3 regions of the Geobacillus sp. C56-T2 genome follow, and region 3 is predicted to be linked to each of the others. Evidence: predicted binding sites of a transcription regulator. Region 3 holds the regulator's gene; each other region holds the start of a gene.
What was found. Region 3 encodes CtsR, which represses protease genes until heat stress. Its sites were predicted from a motif close to ATGGTCAATAAAGGTCAAACA; they were not measured.
Positions count from the first base shown of each region.

Region 1: the regulator CtsR is predicted to act here: its motif matches at 1,778-1,798, upstream of clpB (ATP-dependent chaperone ClpB).
Region 2: the regulator CtsR is predicted to act here: its motif matches at 1,690-1,710, upstream of clpP (ATP-dependent Clp endopeptidase proteolytic subunit ClpP).

Region 1 covers NZ_VJWB01000001.1:783,104-788,254, reverse strand. The annotation lists gene clpB (ATP-dependent chaperone ClpB) at 1-1,766, opposite strand, end outside; gene GC56T2_RS04050 (YjzC family protein) at 1,881-2,060, opposite strand; gene argF (ornithine carbamoyltransferase) at 2,252-3,190, opposite strand; gene GC56T2_RS04040 (carbamoyl-phosphate synthase (glutamine-hydrolyzing) large subunit) at 3,187-5,151, opposite strand, start outside.
Region 2 covers NZ_VJWB01000001.1:3,030,959-3,036,109, forward strand. The annotation lists gene rpoN (RNA polymerase factor sigma-54) at 1-1,117, opposite strand, end outside; tRNA gene GC56T2_RS15130 (tRNA-Arg) at 1,350-1,421, opposite strand; gene clpP (ATP-dependent Clp endopeptidase proteolytic subunit ClpP) at 1,769-2,359, shown strand; gene GC56T2_RS15140 (HPr family phosphocarrier protein) at 2,474-2,731, opposite strand; gene whiA (DNA-binding protein WhiA) at 2,746-3,708, opposite strand; gene GC56T2_RS15150 (gluconeogenesis factor YvcK family protein) at 3,816-4,769, opposite strand; gene rapZ (RNase adapter RapZ) at 4,766-5,151, opposite strand, start outside.
Region 3 covers NZ_VJWB01000001.1:93,632-98,782, forward strand. The annotation lists rRNA gene GC56T2_RS00500 (23S ribosomal RNA) at 1-1,251, shown strand, start outside; rRNA gene rrf (5S ribosomal RNA) at 1,595-1,711, shown strand; gene GC56T2_RS00510 (CtsR family transcriptional regulator) at 1,951-2,412, shown strand; gene mcsA (protein-arginine kinase activator protein McsA) at 2,428-2,976, shown strand; gene mcsB (protein-arginine kinase McsB) at 2,981-4,072, shown strand; gene clpC (ATP-dependent protease ATP-binding subunit ClpC) at 4,069-5,151, shown strand, end outside.

The sequences.
Region 1 (5,151 bases), 690 kb from region 3:
CGCAAGATGGCATCGGCGACGAGCCCGACCGCCTCCTCTTGACCGATGACCCGCCTGTGCAGCCATTCATGAAGGCGAAGCAGCTTTTCCCGCTCCCCTTCGACAAGGCGGGTGAGCGGAATGCCCGTCCAGCGCGACACGATTTCAGCAATCTCTTCTTCCGTCACTTCTTCACGCAGCAATTTCCCTTCACTTTGCTCACTGATTTCTTGCTCAAGCTGTTTGAGTTGCTTTTCCAGCTGCGGAATGCGGCCATGGCGAAGCTCGGCCGCCTTGTTTAAATCATACTCGTTTTCCGCCTCTTCCAGTTCGCGTTTGGCCCGCTCGAGCGCTTCGCGCAGACGGCGGACGCGGTCAAGCGCTTCTTTTTCCTGCTGCCATTGCGCTTTCATGGCATTCGCTTTTTCACGCAAATGAGCGAGTTCTTTTTGCAATGCCGCAAGCCGCGCGCGGCTCGCTTCATCTGTTTCTTTGCTTAAGGCCGCCTCTTCAATCTCGAGCTGCATGACGCGACGCATCACTTCATCGAGTTCGGACGGCATCGAATCCATTTCCGTGCGGATCGTCGCGCACGCTTCATCGACCAAATCAATCGCTTTGTCAGGCAAAAAGCGGTCAGAAATGTAACGGTCGGACAACACCGCAGCCGCGACGAGCGCGCGATCGTGAATTTTCACGCCATGGTGCACTTCGTACCGCTCTTTCAACCCGCGCAAAATCGAAATCGTGTCTTCGACGCTCGGCTCTTGGACCAATACTTGTTGGAAGCGGCGCTCGAGCGCCGGGTCTTTTTCGATGTATTGCCGGTACTCATCAAGCGTCGTCGCTCCGATGCAGCGCAGCTCGCCGCGGGCGAGCATCGGCTTTAACATATTGCCGGCGTCCATCGCCCCCTCGGCCCGGCCGGCGCCGACGATCGTATGCAGCTCGTCAATAAATAAAATGATGCGGCCGTCGCTTTTTTTGATTTCATTGAGCACCGCTTTCAGCCGCTCTTCAAATTCACCGCGAAACTTCGCTCCAGCAACGAGCGCGCTCATATCAAGCGCGAAAATCGTTTTGTCTTTCAAGCCTTCCGGGACGTCTTTGCGCACGATGCGCTGGGCGAGCCCTTCCACAATGGCCGTTTTCCCGACGCCCGGCTCGCCGATCAACACCGGATTGTTTTTCGTTTTGCGCGACAAAATGCGGATGACACGGCGAATTTCACTGTCGCGGCCGATGACCGGGTCGATTTTCCCTGCTTTGGCTTCCGCCACTAAATCGCGTCCGTATTTGGTCAATGCCTCGTACGTCGCCTCTGGATTCGGACTTGTCACGCGTTGATTCCCCCTTACTTTTGTCAATGCGGCCAACAGCGCTTCACGAGTCACCCCAAACGGCGCCAGCTGCCGGGCGACCGGCTCGGCGCCGCGAGGCAACGCGAGCAGCACATGTTCAACCGATATGTACTCGTCTTGCATTCGTTTTGCTTCCGCTTCGGCTTCCTCAAGCAGCCGCGCCAACGCCGTTGCGATGTACAGCTGTCCTTCTGCCGCTCCATGCACTTCCGGTTTTTGCCGAAGCTGGTGGCGCAGCCAGTCAGCGGCCTTTTCCTTGTCAGCGCCCGAAAGCGCCAACAACCGCGGCGCCAGGCCGCCTTCTTGGTCAAAGAGCGCCAACAGCAAGTGCTCGACATCGAGCTGTTGATGATGCCGTTCTTTGGCGAGCGATTGCGCCGCCACGAACGCCTCTTGCAGTTTTTCCGTCAAACGGCTTGCATCCATGCCGTTCCCTCCATTTGACCTTTTTTGACCATAAATGATTATAGCGGATCCACCGCCCGGTAAGCAAACCAAAAGCCACTCCGCGCTGGGAATGGCTTTTTCGTTTCATCGGCCTTACGGCTTGCGCAAATAAGTCCAATGCCGGTTATGGTTCGACGTTTCCGGAAACGTGTCACCGGCTTTCAGTTTCAGCTTTTTTGGATGTTTCACATTGTCTCCCGTTTCGCCGATCTCAATGTAAATGCCGTTGTTCGGCGCTTTGTCTCCCGGTTTAAAATGGCGCGGTTGACCCATTTGTTTCATCCCCCTTGCTTCGATTGCATTTGTTAGCTTTCCCGGTTTCGCCGCTGTTCATAAGAAGGAAATTGATGGGGAAGCCGCACACGGAGCGCCAAGCCTTTGACAAGGAAAAAGGGTTCCCCTCCGGAAATCCTTTTTCCTTAGGAAGAGCGAAAAAGGAACTCCCGAAGCGGGAATTCCTTTTTCTATAGGATCGACACTAAAATCGCTTTTTGGGCATGAAGCCGGTTGCCGGCCTGCTCAAAGACGAACGAGTTCGGTCCGTCTATAACGCCGGCGGTCACTTCCTCGCCGCGGTGGGCCGGCAGGCAATGCAAAAAGAGGTAATCGGGTTTGGCCGCTTTGACGAGCTCTTCATTCACTTGGTACGGCTGAAACACGCGAAGCCGCTCGGCGCTTTCGCTCTCTTGGCCCATGCTCGTCCAGACATCGGTATAAATCGCATCAGCCCCCGCCACGGCCTCAAGCGGGTCGTGGGTCACCGTGACAGCGGCGCCCGTTTTTTCCCCTATTTGGCGCGCCGCCTCCACATAGGCGGCTTTCGGTTCATAGCCGGGCGGACAGGCGATGGCCACATCCATGCCCACTTTCGCCGCGGCTGCTAGGAGCGCGTTGGCGACGTTGTTGCCGTCGCCGACATAGGCGAGCTTGACGCCTTGGAACGTTTTTTTCACTTCATAAATCGTCAGCAAATCCGCCAGCGCTTGGCACGGATGGTCGTCATCGGTCAAGCCGTTGATGACCGGAACCGACGCGTATTCCGCCAATTCTTCGACCTTTTCGTGGGCAAACGTCCGGATCATCATGACATCGACGTATTGCGATAAGACGCGCGCCGTATCGGCGATCGTTTCGCCGCGGCCGAGCTGCAGGTCGTTGCCGTTCAAGTAGAGCGCTTGGCCGCCGAGCTGGATCATGCCGACTTCAAACGACACGCGCGTGCGCGTTGACGGCTTTTCAAAAATCATCGCCATCGTTTTGCCGACAAGCGGCGTATACGGAATCCCTGCTTTTTGTTTCGCCTTTAAGTCGGCGGCGAGCGCCAACAAATCGAAAATTTCGTCTGTGGAAAAATCAAGCAGCGTTAACACATCTCTTCCTTTCAGTGACATGACTGCATTCATAAAATCACCGCCTGTTCTGCCTGTTTTTTCTTTTCCAGCCAGCTGTGGATCGGCTGCACATCGAGCTGATCGACAGCGAGCGCCTGCAAGAAGAGCTTCAACGTCTCGGGCTCTGTGAAGACGAGCAATTGTCGGGACAACGCAGCCATTCGTTTCGGCGCCTCGCCTTCCTCTTTGCCCAAGTCGATCACTGCCAGCGCCGCATCGCGTTTCACCCACTCAGCAAACGGGAGCTCGGACACCATCACCAGCTGTTTCGCTTCGATTTCCGCCGCCAGCGCCTCATCGATGCCGCCGATGACGTACATTTCATTGGCGTTCGCTTTCTTTTGCAAGTAGGCGTAAAACGCCTTGTACGCCGCTTCTTCCTTCGTCGCGGCGATGCTGATGCCTTCACCGGTCGATTTCATTTCCGGCCCAACAGTCGGGTCAACGCCCGGCAGTTTGTACGTGGAAAATACCGGGTACTTCAACACAACGTACGGCATGACCGCCAATTTACGCATGTTTTCATCGACCATGTCGACAAGCGATTTCCCAAGCAATAATTTTGTCGCAATTTGCGCCAGCGGCACGCCGGTCGTTTTGCTGACGATCGGCACCGTCCGGCTCGCGCGCGGATTGACTTCAAGAACATACACATGGAAATCGGCAATGACATATTGAATGTTCATGATTCCTTTGAAGCCGAGTTTGTTGGCAATTCGGCTCGCATAGTCGATGATTTTCGCTTTTTCTTCGTCTGTGAGCGTCTGCGCCGGCAGCCAAGCGTAGCTGTCGCCGGAGTGGACGCCGGCTTTTTCGACATGTTCGATGATCGTCGGCAGCAACAGGTCCGTTCCGTCTGTCACGATGTCTGCCTCCGCCTCTTTCCCGTCCAAATACGCATCGATCAAAATCGGATACGTCAACTCACCTTGTTCGATCAACGCGGCAAGCTGGATCTCGTTCCGGACGATGAACATGCCGCGGCCGCCGATCACATACGACGGGCGGAGCAGCACCGGATAGCCGATCTCAGCCGCTTTGGCAGCGAGCTCTTCGGCGTTGTTCGCCATCAAGCCGGGGACGTGCGGAATGTCAAGCTCCTCAAGCAACTGGTAAAAACGGTCGCGATCTTCCAGCTGGTCAATGATCTCGTAGGTGACGCCAAGCAGCGGCACACCGGCTTCCTCGAGTCCTTTGACCAAATTGATCGCCGTCTGGCCGCCGAATTGAACAATGATATGCTTGATTTGTTCGGCTTCAATGACATCGAGGACGCTCTCTAAAGTCAAGGGCTCAAAGTACAGGCGGTCAGCGACGGCAAAATCGGTCGACACCGTTTCCGGATTGTTGTTGATCATCACCGTCTCATACCCTTCTTGTTGCAACGCGAACACACTGTGAACAGAGCTGTAATCAAACTCGATCCCTTGGCCGATGCGAATCGGTCCGGCGCCGATGATCAGCACTTTCTCCTTGCCGCTCGCTTTCTTCCGCTCGTCTTCGCCGAAATACGTCGAGTAGTAGTAATCCGTTTCCGAATGGAACTCGGCCGCACACGTGTCAACCATTTTGTACGACGGCACGATGCCAAGCTCTTTCCGCTTGCGGCGCACGTCAAGCTCGGTCACGCCCCACGTTTCGGCCAAAAAGGCATCGCTGCATCCTTTTTCTTTCAAAAAGCGGAAGGTCGCTTCATCAATCGTATCGATTGACACAGCTGCCGCCTGTTTTTCGAGCGCCACGAGCCGCTCAAACGAGCGAAGGAAAAAGCGGTCGATTTTCGTCCATGCGTGAATGTCTTCGACCGTCATCCCGCGGCGGAGCAATTCTAAGATAGCGAAAAAGCGGCGGTCGTCTTTGTCAACAAGCAGTTGTTTCAGCTCATCGTTCGTTTTCGCCGCAAGTTCCGGCCAAAACAGCCCGTTGTTTTTGCCTTCAAGCGACTGCACCGCTTTTTGGAACGCTCGCTCCAT
Region 2 (5,151 bases), 2.9 Mb from region 3:
TCGACGAAGCGGCCTCATCTGTCGCCTCGGCGGTAGCCGCGCTCGAAAAAAAGCGGCGCAGCTCGATCGTGCCGAACGGCGTTTGCGCATATTTATGGCGTACCGCGCGGCTCACCGTCGATTCATGCACCCCCAGCTCCTCGGCCACCTCGCGCATTGTCATCGGTTTGAGCGCGGACAGCCCAAATTCCAAGCACGGGCGCTGCCGTTCCACGATGACCGCCATCAGCTGAAGCAGCGTCTGCTTGCGCTGTTCCAGACTTTTCGCGAGCCACGCAAACTGCCGGTATTTTTCTTTGATAAACTGTTCGGCCTGCCGGTCGCCGGAGGCGGCAATGCGCTGCTCGTACTCCCGGTTCCACCCGAGCTCCGGATGGACGTCATCATTGTAGGCGACCACCCAGTCACCATCCGCCCCCTTGGCGACGATCACATCCGGCACCACCAAAGGCGGTTTGTCGCTCGAATAGTGAATGCCCGGCCGCGGCTCGAGCGAGCGAATGAGCTCAAAGACGCGCTGCAGTTCGCCAAGACCGACGCCAAGCTGCTTGGCCAGCATTTTCCACGACTTTTCCGCAAAGGGGACAAAATGGTAGCGGACGATCGTTTCCGCCAGCTCGTCGCGCTCCGGAAGGCGTTCGAGCTGCAAACGAAGGCACTCGGCCAAATCACGCGCCCCGACTCCCGGTGGGTCGAGCGACTGAACGAGGCGCAGTCCCCGCTCCATCTCTTGTTCTGACGCAGAAAATTGCGCCGCCAGCTCAACGAGCGGGACACGCAAATAGCCGTCCTCATCAAGCGAAGCGATGAGACAACGAACGATGCGCTCATCCCGATCGGCCAGCTTGAGCGAAGGCAGCTGTGAAAGCAAATGGCCGACGAGCGTCTCCTGCCGGGCCCCGATGTTCTCCAGCCACTGCTTTTGGTCCCGTTCCGTCCGATGGGCCCGCTGCCGCCCCCGGCTGCGGCGAATTTCCAAAAACGGGTTTTCCAGCGACCGCTCATATAAAAACGCTTCCAAATCCACCGCGGAATACTGAAGCAGTTCAATCGCCTGCACAAGTTCCTTTGTCAGCGCCAACTGCAGCCGCTGCTCCTGCCTTAACTCCGCCCTCATCGTCACGCCCCCTTTTCTTTTATTGTACACGACGGGAAGGGGAGGAGGTAGGAGAAATTTTTGACGGTCCTTCCGCGCAGTACACACGTTGAAAAAAACTCTCATCAAAAGTTGTACTTGCCTTCGGATTCTATCGTTTTTTTCGGGATTCCCAAAAAATGAAAAACGACCGCAAACGCGGTCGTATCAAGGGATTTGGGAATCTCAATCCGAACTTGTCGGATAATTGGAACGCCCTCGGCAGGATTCGAACCCACGCTAAGAGAACCGGAATCTCTCGTGCTATCCACTACACTACGAGGGCATGTTGTCGAATTTGTTTTTCCGTTCCGTTGCATGTTCCATTATAGCATGATTCGTAAAAAATGCAAGAGGAAAAATGAAATAAACAAAAAGGAATCATTGGAAACGCGTGCTAGCCCCTTGTTTGTTGCGCGGCTCGATCCTCTGGCACGAAGGCGCGCCATCGCGCATGGCACATGCGGCGATTAAAAAAAGAAAAAAGCGGTTATGATGAAAAGAGGGATGACGACCGCTGTTCGCGAATATGTATGGTGAAGGAGAAGGCGTTTTGTTTGACCTTCATTGACCATTCATGTATGATGAAAACGTACATATCGATTGGTTGACTAGGAAAAGGAGGCGTTTGGCATGTATTTAATCCCTACCGTTATTGAGCAGACCAACCGCGGGGAGCGGGCGTATGACATTTACTCGCGGCTGTTGAAAGACCGCATTATTTTCCTCGGCAGCCCGATCGACGATCAAGTGGCCAACTCGATCGTCTCGCAGCTGTTGTTTTTGGCGGCGGAAGACCCGGACAAAGACATTTCCTTGTACATCAATAGCCCGGGCGGCTCGATCACAGCCGGCTTAGCCATTTACGACACGATGCAGTTCATCAAGCCGGATGTGTCGACGATTTGCATCGGCATGGCCGCTTCCATGGGGGCGTTTTTGCTGGCCGCTGGCGCAAAAGGGAAACGATTCGCTCTGCCGAACAGCGAAGTCATGATTCACCAGCCGCTCGGCGGCGCTCAAGGGCAGGCGACGGAAATCGAGATCGCGGCGAAGCGCATTTTGTTCCTGCGCGACAAATTGAACCGCATCTTATCGGAAAACACCGGCCAGCCGCTCGAAGTAATCGAGCGCGATACCGACCGCGACAACTTCATGACGGCGCAAAAAGCGCAGGAATACGGCATTATCGACCGCGTGTTGACGCGCGCTGATGAAAAATAATGCCGGTTCCGCATCAAAAGGGTGTCCCGCAATGTGTTGGGACACCCTTTCGTCTTGTCAGCGCTTCCCTTGATCGGGCGAGGCCGGCCAACGAGCCGGAGCGCGGCGCCTCTTTTACTTCTCTTTTTGCACATAAGCCGCCAATTTTTCGACCGCCTCTTGCTCATCCGGGCCGTCGGCAATGAGCGTAATGACCGCGCCATGGCCGACCGCTAGGCTCATCAGCCCCATGATGCTTTTCGCGTTGACCCGTTTTCCGTCCTTCTCTAAAAACACGTCGGCGGAAAAACGGTTCGCTTCTTGGACGAACAGCGCTGCCGGGCGCGCCTGCAGCCCGGTTTTTAATTTCACTTCGACTTGTTTCTCGACCATTCTCCATCTCCCCTTCACAGCGATTTATGGAAATCGATCGGCTTCCCCGCCCGCAGCCGCTCCGCGATTTCATCGATTTTGCGCAGCCGGTGGTTGATGCCGGATTTGCTGATTTTTCCGCCCGTCACCATCTCGCCAAGCTCCTTCAAGGTCACGTCTTGATGTTCGATGCGCAGTTTGGCGATTTCCCGCAGCTTTTCCGGCAGTGAATCGAGCCCGATCGTCTCATCGATGTACCGGATGTTTTCAACTTGCCGGAGCGCAGCGCCGATCGTTTTGTTTAAGTTGGCCGTTTCGCAGTTGACGAGCCGGTTGACCGAGTTGCGCATGTCGCGGACGATGCGGATGTCTTCAAAGCGGAGCAGCGCCTGATGGGCGCCGATGATGTTGAGAAACTCGGCAATTTTCTCCGCCTCTTTTAAATACGTAATAAACCCCTTTTTTCGTTCCAACGTTTTGGCGTTTAAGAAAAAGTATCTGTTCATTAATTCACATAGAGAGTGATTATGCTCTTCGTATAAGGAAAAAATCTCCAAATGATACGACGACGTCTCGGGATTGTTCACTGAACCGCCGGCCAAAAACGCTCCGCGCAAATAGGAACGTTTGCAGCATTTCTTCTTGACGAGCTCTGGGGAAATATCACGGATGAGCGAAAAGCCGCTGTCGATGATGTGGAGCTCGCGAAGCAAAGAGGCTGCACCGTCAGTGATGCGGACGATATACACGTTGTTTTTTTTCAGCCGCATTTTTTTGCGCACCAACAATTCAACGGCGGCCTCATACCCTTTTTTTAGCAACGTATAAATACGCCGGGCGATCGCCGCGTTTTCGGTCTGAACGTCAACGGTCATCCGCCCGCCGGAAAACGACAAAGAACCGTTCATGCGCAGCAAAGCCGACAGCTCCGCCCGCAAGCAGCAAGGCTTCAACTCTAAATGGGTCAGTTCTTTTTTCGTTTCGGATGCGAAAGACACGGTACTCCACCTCCATTCGTTCCCCGCATCGGCCGGTTGGAGGTGCCATCTTCGGCGCGTCCATTGGAAGCAGCGCCTGACAGGCGGTGAACTTCTTCCCCCGCAACCTAATGGCGGGGAAGAAGCCCGAGAAGAAGGGCGGCGACTTTCGCCGTATTATGGCGGATCACTCCATCTTCATACGCAACGATGTCCTCGCGGATGACTTGCAATGAAAGCCCGCTGCTGTCGTCGCGCACCGGCTCAGCCCGCTCCGCTTCGTAGCGGCGGCGGATCGCTTCGGGAATCGCCCCGTTATTGACGATCACCGCGTCCAAAAACGGGCCGCCAAGATGAGCGTGAAGCGCCTCCACATGGTCGCTCACCGTATAGTGCGGCGTCTCGCCGGCCTGGGTCATAATGTTGCATATATATACTTTTTTCGCCTTGGCTTTGCATACTTCCTGCCCGATTTTCGGCACGAGCAAATTCGGCAAAATGCTCGTGTACAAGCTCCCCGGGCCGATAACAATCAAATCGGCGCTCCGAATCGCCTCAACGGTTTCCGGCAGCGGTTCAATATCTTGCGGGGTCAAAAACACCCTCTTGATTTTTTTTCCCGCATCCGGAATTTTTGACTCCCCGGAGACGATGGATCCATCTTCCATCTCGGCGTGCAGCACGACGCTTTTGTTGGCCGCCGGCAACACTTGGCCGCGCACATTGAGCACTTTGCTCATTTCGCGAATCGCCTTCATAAAGTCGCCGGTGATCGAAGTGAGCGCCGCCAAGATTAAATTGCCGAGCGAATGGCCGGATAAGCCGTTGCCGTTTTGAAAACGATGCTGAAACAGCTCGACAATGAGCGGTTCGACGTCAGACAGCGCCGCCAACACATTGCGCACGTCCCCCGGCGGCGGGACGCGCAGCTCATCGCGCAGCCGGCCGGAGCTTCCCCCGTCATCGGCAACGGTGACAATCGCGGTCAAATCGAGCGAATATTGCTTGAGCCCCCGCAACAACACGGGAAGCCCCGTTCCGCCGCCGATGACGACCAATTTCGCTGCTCGTTTGTCTCTCATCGGTTCGTTTCCTTTCTCCTCTCGATGTCCCGGTGTGAGACCACCGTTTTGTAGTCAGCCGAAAAATGGCGGGCGATATATTCCGCCAACGCGACCGAGCGATGCTGCCCGCCGGTGCAACCGATGGCGATCACCAGCTGGCTTTTTCCTTCGCGCTGGTAATACGGCAGCATGAACGCCAATAAGTCAATCAATTTTTCCAAAAATTTTTGCGTTTCTCCCCATTTCAACACATAGGACGACACTTCATCATCGAGCCCGGTCTTCGGCCGCATATGTTCAATGTAATGCGGGTTCGGCAAAAAGCGCACATCAAACACCAGATCGGCGTCAATCGGGAGGCCGTACTTAAAGCCGAACGACATGACGTTGACCGTAAATC
Region 3 (5,151 bases):
AATCCTAAGGCGCGCGGGAGAACTCTCGTTAAGGAACTCGGCAAAATGACCCCGTAACTTCGGGAGAAGGGGTGCTCTTTCGGGTGAAGAGCCTGGAAGAGCCGCAGTGAAAAGGCCCAAGCGACTGTTTATCAAAAACACAGGTCTCTGCGAAGCCGAAAGGCGACGTATAGGGGCTGACACCTGCCCGGTGCTGGAAGGTTAAGGGGAGCGCTTAGCGGAAGCGAAGGTGCGAACCGAAGCCCCAGTAAACGGCGGCCGTAACTATAACGGTCCTAAGGTAGCGAAATTCCTTGTCGGGTAAGTTCCGACCCGCACGAAAGGTGTAACGACTTGGGCGCTGTCTCAACGAGAGACCCGGTGAAATTATACTACCTGTGAAGATGCAGGTTTCCCGCGACAGGACGGAAAGACCCCGTGGAGCTTTACTGCAGCCTGATATGGAATTTTGGTATCGCTTGTACAGGATAGGTGGGAGCCTAAGAAGCCGGAGCGCCAGTTTCGGTGGAGGCGCCGGTGGGATACCACCCTGGCGGTATTGAAATTCTAACCCGCACCCCTTAGCGGGGTGGGAGACAGTGTCAGGTGGGCAGTTTGACTGGGGCGGTCGCCTCCCAAAAGGTAACGGAGGCGCCCAAAGGTTCCCTCAGAATGGTTGGAAATCATTCGGAGAGTGCAAAGGCACAAGGGAGCTTGACTGCGAGACGGACAGGTCGAGCAGGGACGAAAGTCGGGCTTAGTGATCCGGTGGTTCCGCATGGAAGGGCCATCGCTCAACGGATAAAAGCTACCCCGGGGATAACAGGCTGATCTCCCCCAAGAGTCCACATCGACGGGGAGGTTTGGCACCTCGATGTCGGCTCATCGCATCCTGGGGCTGTAGTCGGTCCCAAGGGTTGGGCTGTTCGCCCATTAAAGCGGTACGCGAGCTGGGTTCAGAACGTCGTGAGACAGTTCGGTCCCTATCCGTCGCGGGCGTAGGAAATTTGCGAGGAGCTGTCCTTAGTACGAGAGGACCGGGATGGACGCACCGCTGGTGTACCAGTTGTCCCGCCAGGGGCACCGCTGGGTAGCTATGTGCGGACGGGATAAGCGCTGAAAGCATCTAAGCGTGAAGCCCCCCTCAAGATGAGATTTCCCATCGCGTTAGGCGAGTAAGATCCCTCGAAGATGACGAGGTTGATAGGTCCGAGGTGGAAGCGTGGCGACACGTGAAGCTGACGGATACTAATCGATCGAGGGCTTAACCTAGAAAAGCGCAGGCGAGCGGTTCGCCGCGACGGGCAAATGTTCTTCGCCCGCAGGGGTGCTTGCACCCCGAAGGAGAAGGTGATTTGACCCCGAGCGGCGGCGAGCCGGAGCTAGACAGTGCGAAAAGCGGAGGCCGCCCGCTTATCGGCGAAACGCGCTGGAGGGCCTGCGAGGAGGCTATGCCACCACAGCAGGACCGAAGCGTCGCGAGCCGATGGCGGCCGGAGCTAGACAGTACGACACGCGGCTTCTTCCGACGGTTATCTAGTTTTGAAGGAATGAGTTCCTTCTTGACAGGAATTAATTTTCTGGTATAATGATTGATGAAAAACGGAATCGCTTGCCTAGTGGTGATAGCGGAGGGGAAACACCCGTTCCCATCCCGAACACGGAAGTTAAGCCCTCCAGCGCCGATGGTAGTTGGGGCCAGCGCCCCTGCAAGAGTAGGTCGCTGCTAGGCAGTAGATCTTTTAGCACGCCTTTTCTTTTCGGAGAAAAGGCGTGCTTTTTGTTTATCTGTTTTTTTTGACGTTTTGCCATTGGAAAAAGAGGATATTCTATAGATGCCCGCTGTTTTTCAGTAACGCTTGCATTTTTTCGCCATACATTATATAGTAAAAGTAAGGTCAAATATAGTCAAAGTCAACGGATGGATTTGATCGTCTGAGCAGTTCGGTTGTAAGGAAGGTGGGAGGTAGAGTGCCAAACATTTCCGACATTATTGAGCAATATTTAAAGCAAGTTCTCAATATGAGTGATCAAGATATTGTAGAAATTAAGCGAAGTGAAATCGCTAGTAAGTTTCAATGCGTTCCGTCACAAATCAATTATGTCATCAACACAAGGTTTACCTTGGAAAGAGGATATATTGTTGAAAGCAAACGCGGCGGCGGCGGGTATATTCGGATTATGAAGGTAAAGACAAAAAGTGAGGCGCAGCTCATTGATCAGCTGCTTGAGCTCATTGGTTCTCGCATCAGCCAGTCGAATGCTGAGAATATGGTGAAACGTCTCGTTGATGAAAACGTGATTTCGGAGCGCGAGGCAAAAATGATGTTAAGTGTCATGGATCGCTCCGTTTTATACATTGACCTGCCTGAACGGGATGAACTGCGAGCGCGCATGCTGAAGGCGATGTTGACGTCGCTGAAATATAAATAGGGGGAGGGGAAGTCTTTGGTTTGCCAAGAATGCAAGCAACGGCCGGCTACGATGCATTTTACGAAAATCGTCAACGGAGAAAAAACGGAGTTTCATCTTTGCGAGCAATGCGCTAGGGAGCACGGCCATATGTTTATGTTATATGGCCATGACGATTTTCCACTCAACAACTTGTTGGCGGGTTTACTCAACTTCGAGGCCCCGGTGAAGGAGATGACGGCGAACGCGTTTCCAAACCCGGATTTGCTGCAGTGCCAGACATGCCAGATGACCTATCATCAGTTTACACAAATTGGGCGATTCGGCTGTGCGGATTGTTATCGAACATTTGCCCGTTACTTGCCGCCGATCTTGAAAAGGCTTCATAGCGGCAATACGGCCCATTCAGGGAAAATTCCGAAGCGAAAAGGGGGCGTGCTTCATTTGCGCAAGCAGCTTGCCGCTCTGAAACAAAAGCTTCAGGAATTGATCGCCCGCGAGGAATTTGAGCGAGCGGCAGAGGTGCGTGACCAAATCCGCTCGTTGGAAAATGAACTTCGCCAGCGCGGAGAGGGGGATATGTAACGGCATGTCGTTTGAGAAATTTTTCAATACTGCGGTCAGTTCGTGGATGAGTCAAGAGGGACCGGATTCGGATATCGTCTTAAGCAGCCGCATCCGGCTGGCGCGCAATATCGTTGATTTTCGTTTTCCGACGCTGTTCAGCAGCGAGGAGGCAAGACAAATCGTCTCGCTGTTCGAGCGGGCGTTTGCGCACCGCTCTTATAGGGAGGCGGGGCGTTTCGAGCTGTTGAAAATGTCGGAGCTTCAGCCAATTGAAAAGAGGGTTTTGGTGGAAAAACATTTGATCAGTCCCCATTTGGCGGAAGATTCGCCGTTTGGCGCCTGCCTGCTCTCGGAGAACGAAGAAATCAGCATCATGATTAACGAAGAGGATCATATTCGCATCCAATGCCTGTTCCCCGGTCTGCAGCTTGCTGAGGCGCTGGAAGCGGCGAGCGAATTGGACGATTGGATTGAAGGACATGTCAACTACGCCTTCGATGAACGGCTTGGCTATTTGACAAGCTGTCCCACCAATGTGGGGACGGGGTTGCGGGCTTCGGTAATGATGCATCTTCCGGCGCTTGTCTTGACGCAGCAAATGAGCCGCATTGTTCCGGCGATCAATCAACTCGGTCTTGTCGTTCGCGGGACATACGGCGAAGGGAGCGAGGCGTTGGGGAACATTTTCCAAATTTCCAACCAGATCACACTCGGCAAATCGGAGGAAGATATTGTCGCTGATTTGCATACGATCGTCCAGCAGCTGATCGCCCAAGAACGAGCGGCGCGCCAGGCATTAGTCAAAACTTTGGGCATACAATTAGAAGATAAAGTGTTCCGTTCATACGGCATATTGGCCAACTGCCGCGTCATCGAATCAAAAGAGGCGGCGCAATGTTTGTCCGATGTGCGTCTTGGCATTGATTTAGGATATATCCAAAACATCTCGCGCAACATTTTAAATGAGCTGATGATTTTGACGCAGCCAGGATTTTTGCAACAGTACGCCGGTGGGGCGCTCCGCCCGGAAGAACGTGACGTCCGTCGTGCAGCGCTGATTCGAGAACGTCTAAAAATGGAAGAAAGAAGAAAGATGGAGGGTGATGAACGATGATGTTTGGCAGATTTACGGAACGGGCACAAAAGGTGCTGGCGCTGGCGCAAGAAGAAGCCATTCGCCTTGGCCATAACAATATCGGGACCGAACATATTTTGCTCGGATTGATTCGTGAAGGGGAAGGAATTGCAGCCAAAGCGCTCATGGCGCTCGGACTAGGCCCTGAAAAAATTCAAAAAGAAGTCGAATCGCTCATCGGCCGTGGCAATGAAGCGTCGCACACGATTCATTATACGCCGCGGGCGAAAAAAGTCATTGAGCTGTCGATGGATGAAGCGCGGAAGCTTGGCCATTCCTATGTCGGCACGGAACATATTTTGCTCGGGCTCATCCGTGAAGGGGAAGGGGTAGCGGCCCGTGTGCTGAACAACTTGGGCGTCAGCTTGAACAAAGCGCGCCAACAAGTGCTGCAGCTGCTCGGCAGCAACGAATCGATCTCAGGCCATGGAGGCGGAGGGGCCTCACATGTGAGCACGCCAACGCTTGACAGCCTCGCTCGCGACCTGACGGCGATCGCTCGCGAAGGTCGCCTTGATCCGGTTATTGGCCGGAGCAAAGAGATTCAGCGCGTCATTGAAGTATTAAGCAGACGGACGAAAAACAACCCGGTGCTGATCGGGGAGCCGGGTGTCGGGAAAACCGCGATCGCTGAAGGGCTGGCGCAGCAAATCGTCAATAACGAGGTGCCGGAAACGCTGCGCGACAAACGGGTGATGACGCTCGATATGGGAACGGTTGTCGCCGGAACGAAATACCGTGGCGAGTTCGAAGACCGTTTGAAAAAGGTGATGGATGAAATCCGGCAGGCGGGCAACATCATTCTGTTCATCGATGAACTGCATACGCTGATCGGCGCCGGCGGGGCGGAAGGAGCCATCGACGCGTCGAATATTTTAAAACCGGCGTTGGCGCGCGGAGAATTGCAATGCATCGGAGCGACGACGCTTGATGAATATCGGAAGTACATCGAGAAAGATGCTGCCCTTGAACGTCGTTTCCAGCCGATTTATGTCGATGAACCGACTGTTGAAGAATCGATCCAAATTTTAAAAGGGCTGCGCGACCGCTATGAGGCG